Regions from separate parts of the Mycobacterium sp. E342 genome, predicted to be linked through region 1. Evidence: predicted binding sites of a transcription regulator. Region 1 holds the regulator's gene; the other holds the start of a gene.
What was found. Region 1 encodes HspR, which represses chaperone genes until heat shock. Its sites were predicted from a motif close to ANNTGAGTNNNNNNNACTCANNT; they were not measured.
Positions count from the first base shown of each region.

Region 2: a site for HspR is predicted at 1,935-1,957, ahead of lon (endopeptidase La). Genes of this name have one in related genera too.

Region 1 covers NZ_LZJM01000018.1:26,538-29,946, reverse strand. The annotation lists gene grpE (nucleotide exchange factor GrpE) at 1-50, shown strand, start outside; gene dnaJ (molecular chaperone DnaJ) at 101-1,279, shown strand; gene A5692_RS01075 (heat shock protein transcriptional repressor HspR) at 1,279-1,665, shown strand; gene A5692_RS01070 (aldose 1-epimerase) at 1,666-2,556, opposite strand; gene A5692_RS01065 (FAD-binding oxidoreductase) at 2,568-3,409, opposite strand, start outside.
Region 2 covers NZ_LZJM01000070.1:8,628-12,036, reverse strand. The annotation lists gene A5692_RS03360 (alpha-amylase family protein) at 1-145, shown strand, start outside; gene A5692_RS03355 (DUF1810 domain-containing protein) at 131-568, opposite strand; gene A5692_RS03350 (alpha-hydroxy acid oxidase) at 588-1,847, shown strand; gene lon (endopeptidase La) at 1,970-3,409, shown strand, end outside.

The DNA of each region.
Region 1 (3,409 bases):
CGGCCGGGCCGGCCGAATCGGACGATAACCCCGGCGCGTCCGGTGAATAGACCACACAATCAGCACAACACAACAGAAAGGTGGGAGGGGGTGACGCGACATGGCCCAGCGAGAATGGGTCGAAAAGGACTTCTACAAGGAGCTGGGCGTCTCCTCTGACGCCAGTCCCGAAGAGATCAAACGCGCCTACCGCAAGCTGGCGCGCGACTTGCATCCGGACGCCAATCCCGACAATCCCGCCGCCGGCGAGCGATTCAAGGCCGTCTCCGAGGCGCACAACGTGTTGTCGGATCCGGCCAAGCGCAAGGAGTACGACGAAACCCGCCGCCTCTTCGCGGGCGGCGGTTTCGGCGGACGCCGGTTCGACGCGGGCGGTTTCGGCGGGTTCGGTGCCGGTGGTGACGGCGCCGAGTTCAACCTGAACGACTTGTTCGATGCCGCGGGCCGAAGCGGCGGCGCCAACATCGGTGACCTGTTCGGCGGCTTGTTCGGGCGGGGCGCCGGCGCGCGTCCCAGCCGGCCGCGGCGCGGCAACGACCTGGAGACCGAGACGCAGCTCGATTTCGTCGAGGCCGCCAAGGGCGTGGCGATGCCGTTGCGGCTGACCAGCCCGGCGCCGTGCACCAACTGCCATGGCAGCGGGGCACGGCCGGGCACCAGCCCGAAGGTGTGCCCCACCTGCAACGGTTCCGGCGTGATCAGCCGCAACCAGGGCGCGTTCGGGTTCTCCGAGCCGTGCACCGACTGTCGGGGCAGCGGCTCGATCATCGAGCACCCCTGCGAGGAGTGCAAGGGCACCGGGGTCACCACCCGCACCCGCACCATCAACGTGCGGATCCCGCCCGGCGTCGAGGACGGGCAGCGCATCCGGCTGCCCGGACAGGGCGAGGCCGGCCTGCGCGGCGCGCCGTCGGGCGACCTGTACGTCACCGTGCACGTGCGGCCGGACAAGGTGTTCGGCCGCGACGGCGACGACCTCACCGTGACCGTTCCGGTCAGCTTCACCGAATTGGCTTTGGGCTCAACGATTTCGGTGCCCACGCTGGACGGCAAGGTGGGTGTCCGGGTGCCCAAGGGCACCTCCGACGGCCGCATCCTGCGGGTGCGCGGGCGGGGCGTCCCGAAGCGCAGCGGCGGCAACGGGGACCTGTTGGTCACTGTCAAGGTCGCCGTGCCGCCGAACGTGGAGGGCGCCGCGGCCGAGGCGCTGGAGGCGTACGCGGCCGCGGAGCGGGCCAGCGGGTTCGATCCGCGAGCGGGATGGGCGGGCAATCGCTGATGGCCAAGAATTCACGGGAGGAGTCCCGGACGTTCCTGATCTCGGTGGCCGCCGAGCTGGCCGGCATGCACGCCCAGACCCTGCGCACCTACGATCGCCTCGGCCTGGTCAGCCCGCGCCGCACTTCCGGTGGCGGACGGCGCTATTCGGAGCACGACGTCGACCTGCTGCGTGAGGTGCAGCGGCTGTCCCAGGACGAGGGCGTCAACCTCGCCGGCATCAAACGCATCATCGAGCTGACCAACCAGGTCGAGGCGTTGCAGGCCCGCGTGCAGGAGCTCACCGAGGAGCTGGCGCAGGTCCGCACCGGCCAGCGCCGCGATCTGGCGGTGGTGCCCAAGAGCACCGCCGTGGTGGTGTGGCAGCCGCGCAGAACGCGCGGCTGATCAGACCCGGATCGAAAACTGTGCGACCGCAGGCTCGCCCGGCCGCGCGCGGCGGTAGCCGCCGCGGCGCAGGGCGTCCGTCGGTGCGGTCATCGGCTCGAAGCAGATGACGTCCTCGGCGGTGGGCGCGAAGATCTGCGTCGCCGGATACCCCCGCTCGAAGCGCACCTGAAGCCGCCGGCCGCCGCCCGACACCGCGAACACCGCGCCGTCGGGCACCTGGTCGTAGGCGTCGTCGAAAGCCTTGTCCCCCAATGGTTCCGACAGCGCCGCCCGGGGTTCGGATTCGCCGGTCGGCAGCCCGAGGTCGTCCAGCCGCAGGCGCCGCAGCGGCGGCGTCTCGATCACCCACTCGGGGCGGGCCACGTCCGGCAGGCGCAGGTAGGGATGAAACCCGAAGCACAGCGGGACCGGGTGGGCGCCGGTGGCGGTCACCGTGGCGCGCACCGTCAACGTCCGCTCGGCCAGCCGGGCGGATACCGTCAGCACATGCGGGTACGGGAAGCTGGCCAACAGTTGGGGATCGGCGCTGAAATCCAGCTCGGCGATCAACTCGCCGCCCATTTCGCTGACCACCCGCCAGCCCGGGTGGCCGGCCAGCACACCGTGGATAGGCAGCCCGTTGGGGTCGGCGCGGACGCCGTTCTCACCCGGCGTCAGCGTCGCCGTCACGCCTTCGGCGGTATAGGTGTTCGCGCCCAACCGGTTCGCCCAGGGATACAGGATCGGGATGCCCATCGTCTTGCCCGCCGTCACGTAGGCATCCAGCCCGCGCCGCTGTCCCAGCAGCTCCACGCCGGCATCGCTGAGCGAGGTGCCGATCATGCCGGCTTCGGGCACGAATTCCGCGGCCACCGGCGAGGCCGGGTCGCGCAGGGTGACGACGCGCATGCTTCCTCCACTCACCTCGACAGCGGGTCGTGCTGAATGCTTTCCGGCGGAGCGCCTTTGGCGATCAGCGCGGCCTTGGTGGCCCGCACCATCGCCGGGCCGCCGCAGATCAGGATCTGCCGGTCGCCCCACCCACCGTATTTGGTCACCACATCGAGGAGCCGGCCGGTCTGGCGCACGTGCAGGCCGCGCGGCGGCGTGACGTCGGGATAGTCGGCGGCCCAGGCGGGGTCGGCACTGTACTCCGAGACCGGCGAGACCGACAGCCACGGATTGTGCGAGGCCACCTGCCACAGGGTCGGCAGGTCGTAGAGCTCGCATCGATAGCGCGCCCCGAAGAACAGGTGCACCCGTGGGTTCACCGCGTATCGGCTGAGGTCCATGATCAGCGTCCGCAGCGGCGCCAGCCCGGTGCTTCCGGCGACCATCAGGACGTCGCCGCCCTCCCGGTCGACCCGCAGGCCGCCGTGCGGGCTGGACAGCCGCCACCGGTCACCGGGCCGCGTCTCGCCGACGATGGCGGTGCTGACCAGGCCGCCGGGGACCACGCGGACGTGGAACTCGATGCCGCCGCCCGGGTCCGCCGGGATGGCGGGGGACAGGTAGCGCCAGCGGCGCGGGCATTGCGGGACTTGAACATTCACGTACTGGCCCGGGTGGTAGTCCATCGGCCGGTCGAGCTGCAGCCGGATCACCGCGAGGTCGCGGGACACCCGCATGTGCTCGATCACCGTGCCGTCCCACCACGCGGGCCCCTCGTCCGCGGCCGCGGCGCCGCTCATCACGCCGGTGATGAGGTTGAGCGACTGGCGGGCCGCGTCGTCGACGGCGTCGGTCCAGGCGCCAGCGAGCT
Region 2 (3,409 bases), on a different contig from region 1:
CGACGACGAGCCGATGAGCCTGGCGGTGCCGGAGCTGGGTACGGCTCGCCGGAAGGTCATCGGCGGATCGGCGGCGCACCCCCAAGAGGTGGTGGACACGCTGATCGTGGAACCGCACGGTTGGCGGATTCTAGGCCCCGCCTAGGCGCGCCAGGGTCAGCTGATCCTGCCGACCGTCGTAGTACTTGTCCAGAACCGCAAGGAAATCCTCGTTATCGTCGGTCGCGCGCGCAAAGAGCGTCATCGACGAGCGCAACTTGAGGTCGTCGGGCGAGCCGAAGATGTCCCCGACCGATTTGCCGTGGACCTCGTTGACCAGCCGGGCGCACTCGTGCAAGCGCGGCCCGAGCACCTCGTGCCGCAGGTATGCGCGGGCCTCGTCGAGCGACGAGATGCCGTAGTGCACCGCCGTGGGGCTGCCGCCCAGGCCGCGTAACTGCGGGAAGACGAACCACATCCAGTGACTGCGCTTGCGCCCGGCGCGCAACTCTTCGACCACGGTGGGGTACACCGGGTCCTGCGCCTCGACGAAGCGCTCGAGGCCGAACGGGTCGCTGTCCGGTTGCATGTGACTACGGTTGCACACTGTGGAATCCAAAAGACGGAAGGCCGCCAAACGACGAGTGCCCAAGGTGCGCGATCTCGCGCCGCTGATCAAATTCAAGAGGCCGCAGTTCGACGCGACCAAGCGCCGCCTCGACACCGCGTACACCATCGACGATCTGCGGTGCATCGCCCGACGGCGCACGCCCAGGGCGGCGTTCGACTACACCGACGGCGCCGCCGAGGACGAGATCTCCATCGCACGCGCCCGACAAGCCTTCCGCGACATCGAGTTTCATCCGACCATCCTGCGCGACGTCACCAACGTCACCGCCGGCTGGAACGTGCTGGGTCAACCGGTCGTGCTGCCGTTCGGCATCGCGCCCACCGGATTCACCCGGCTGATGCACACCGAGGGCGAGATCGCGGGCGCGGCGGCAGCGGCCAAGGCCGGGATCCCCTTCTCGCTGTCCACGCTCGGCACCTGCTCGATCGAGGACCTGGTGACCGCTGTTCCGCAGGGCAGGATGTGGTTTCAGCTGTACATGTGGCGCGACCGCGAGCGGTCGATGGCGCTGGTGCGGCGGGCGGCCGACGCGGGTTTCGACACCCTGCTGGCCACCGTCGACGTCCCGGTCTCCGGCGCCCGGCTGCGCGACAACCGCAACGGCATGACGATCCCGCCGACGCTGACGCTGCGCACCGTGCTCGACGCGGTGCCGCACCCGAAATGGTGGTTCGACCTGTTGACCACCGAGCCGCTGGCGTTCGCGTCGCTGGACCGCTGGCCGGGGACCGTCGCCGAGTACCTGAGCACCATGTTCGACCCGAGCCTCACCTTCGACGACCTGGAGTGGATCAAGGCCCAGTGGCCGGGCAAGTTGGTTGTCAAGGGCATCCAGACGCTCGACGACGCCCGCGCCGTCGTCGACCGCGGGGTCGACGGCATCGTGTTGTCGAATCACGGCGGGCGCCAGCTGGATAGGGCCCCGGTGCCCTTTCACCTGTTGCCGTCGGTCGCCCGGGAGGTCGGCAAGCACACCGAGATCCTGCTGGACACCGGCATCATGTCGGGCGCCGACATCGTGGCGGCCATCGCGCTGGGCGCGCGTTGCACGCTCGTCGGCCGGGCCTACCTGTACGGCCTGATGGCCGGCGGCGAGGCCGGTGTCACCCGCGCGATCGACATCCTGGCCGAAGGCGTGATCCGGACCATGCGGCTGCTGGGCGTCACCTGTCTCGAAGAGCTGTCGCCCAAACACGTGACGCAACTGCGGCGGCTGGGGCCGATTTCGCCAGCGTGACGCTGGCCGCACACTCGGCACCGAATGTGAGCCCGGCCGCACACTCGTGACGGCCTCACTCCCCGGGAACAAACCGGCCCCGGCCTGGGTTGAGCGCATCAGACTCAGTTTTTGGAGGATTGATGGCTGAAGCCAAATCAATGCCGGTGCTGTTCGTCACCGACACCATCGTGTTGCCCGGCATGGTCGTGCCGATCGCGCTCGACGAGGCCGCGCGGGCGGCGATCGACGCCGCCCAGGCGAGCGAATCCGGGCAGCTGCTGATCGCGCCCCGGCTGGACGACCGTTACCCGTCGCACGGCGTGATCGCCAAGATCTTGCAGGTCGGACGCATCGCGGGCGGCGGCACCGCGGCCGTCGTGCGCGGTGAGCGCAGGGCGCAGATCGGGGCGGGAGCATCCGGTCCCGGCGCGGCGCTGTGGGTCGAGGTGACCGAGGTCCCCGAGGTCGAGGCGACCGACGAGATCAAGGCGCTGACGGCCGAGTACAAGAAGCTGCTGCTGGCCATGCTGCAACGGCGCGAGGCCTGGGAGATCGTCGACTATGTCAACAGGCTGACCGACCCGTCGGCGCTGGCGGACACCTCCGGCTACGCGTCCTACCTGTCCAGCGAGCAGAAGCGGCAGCTGGTCGAGACCGAGGATGTCGCCGAGCGGCTGCGCGTGCTGATCGACTGGACCAGCGACCACCTCGCCGAGGTCGAGGTCAACGACAAGATCGCCGAGGACGTCCGCGAGGGCATGGAGAAGACCCAGAAGGAGTTCCTGCTGCGCCAACAGCTGGCCGCCATCCGCAAGGAGCTCGGCGAGGGCGAACCCGACGGCTCCGACGATTACCGCGCCCGCGTCGAGGCCGCCGACCTGCCCGAGAAGGTGCGCGAGGCCGCGCTGCGCGAGGTCGGCAAGCTGGAACGCTCCAGCGACCAGAGCCCGGAGAGCGGCTGGATCCGCACCTGGCTGGACACCGTGCTCGACCTGCCCTGGAACGCGCGGACCGAGGACTCGACGGACCTGAAAGCCGCGCGCGGCGTCCTGGACGCCGACCACCACGGGCTGGACGACGTGAAGGACCGCATCGTCGAATACCTGGCCGTGCGGGCGCGCCGCGCCCAACGCGGCCTGCAGGTCGTCGGAGGCCGCGGCTCGGGCGCGGTGATGGTGCTGGCCGGTCCCCCCGGCGTCGGCAAGACGTCGCTGGGTGAGAGCGTCGCCCGGGCGCTGGGCCGCAAGTTCGTGCGTGTCGCCCTGGGCGGTGTGCGCGACGAGGCCGAGATCCGCGGGCACCGGCGCACCTATGTGGGCGCGTTGCCGGGCCGGATCGTGCGGGCCATCGGTGAGGCGGGCTCGATGAACCCCGTCGTGCTGCTGGACGAGATCGACAAGGTCGGCTCTGACTATCGGGGCGACCCGAGTGCGGCGCTGCTGGAGGTGCTCGACCCGGCGCAGAACCACACGTTCCGCGACCACTACCTGGATCTGGACCTAGATCTGTCCGACGTGGTGTTCCTGGCCACCGCGAATGTGATCGAGAACATCCCGTCGGCCCTGCTGGATCGCATGGAA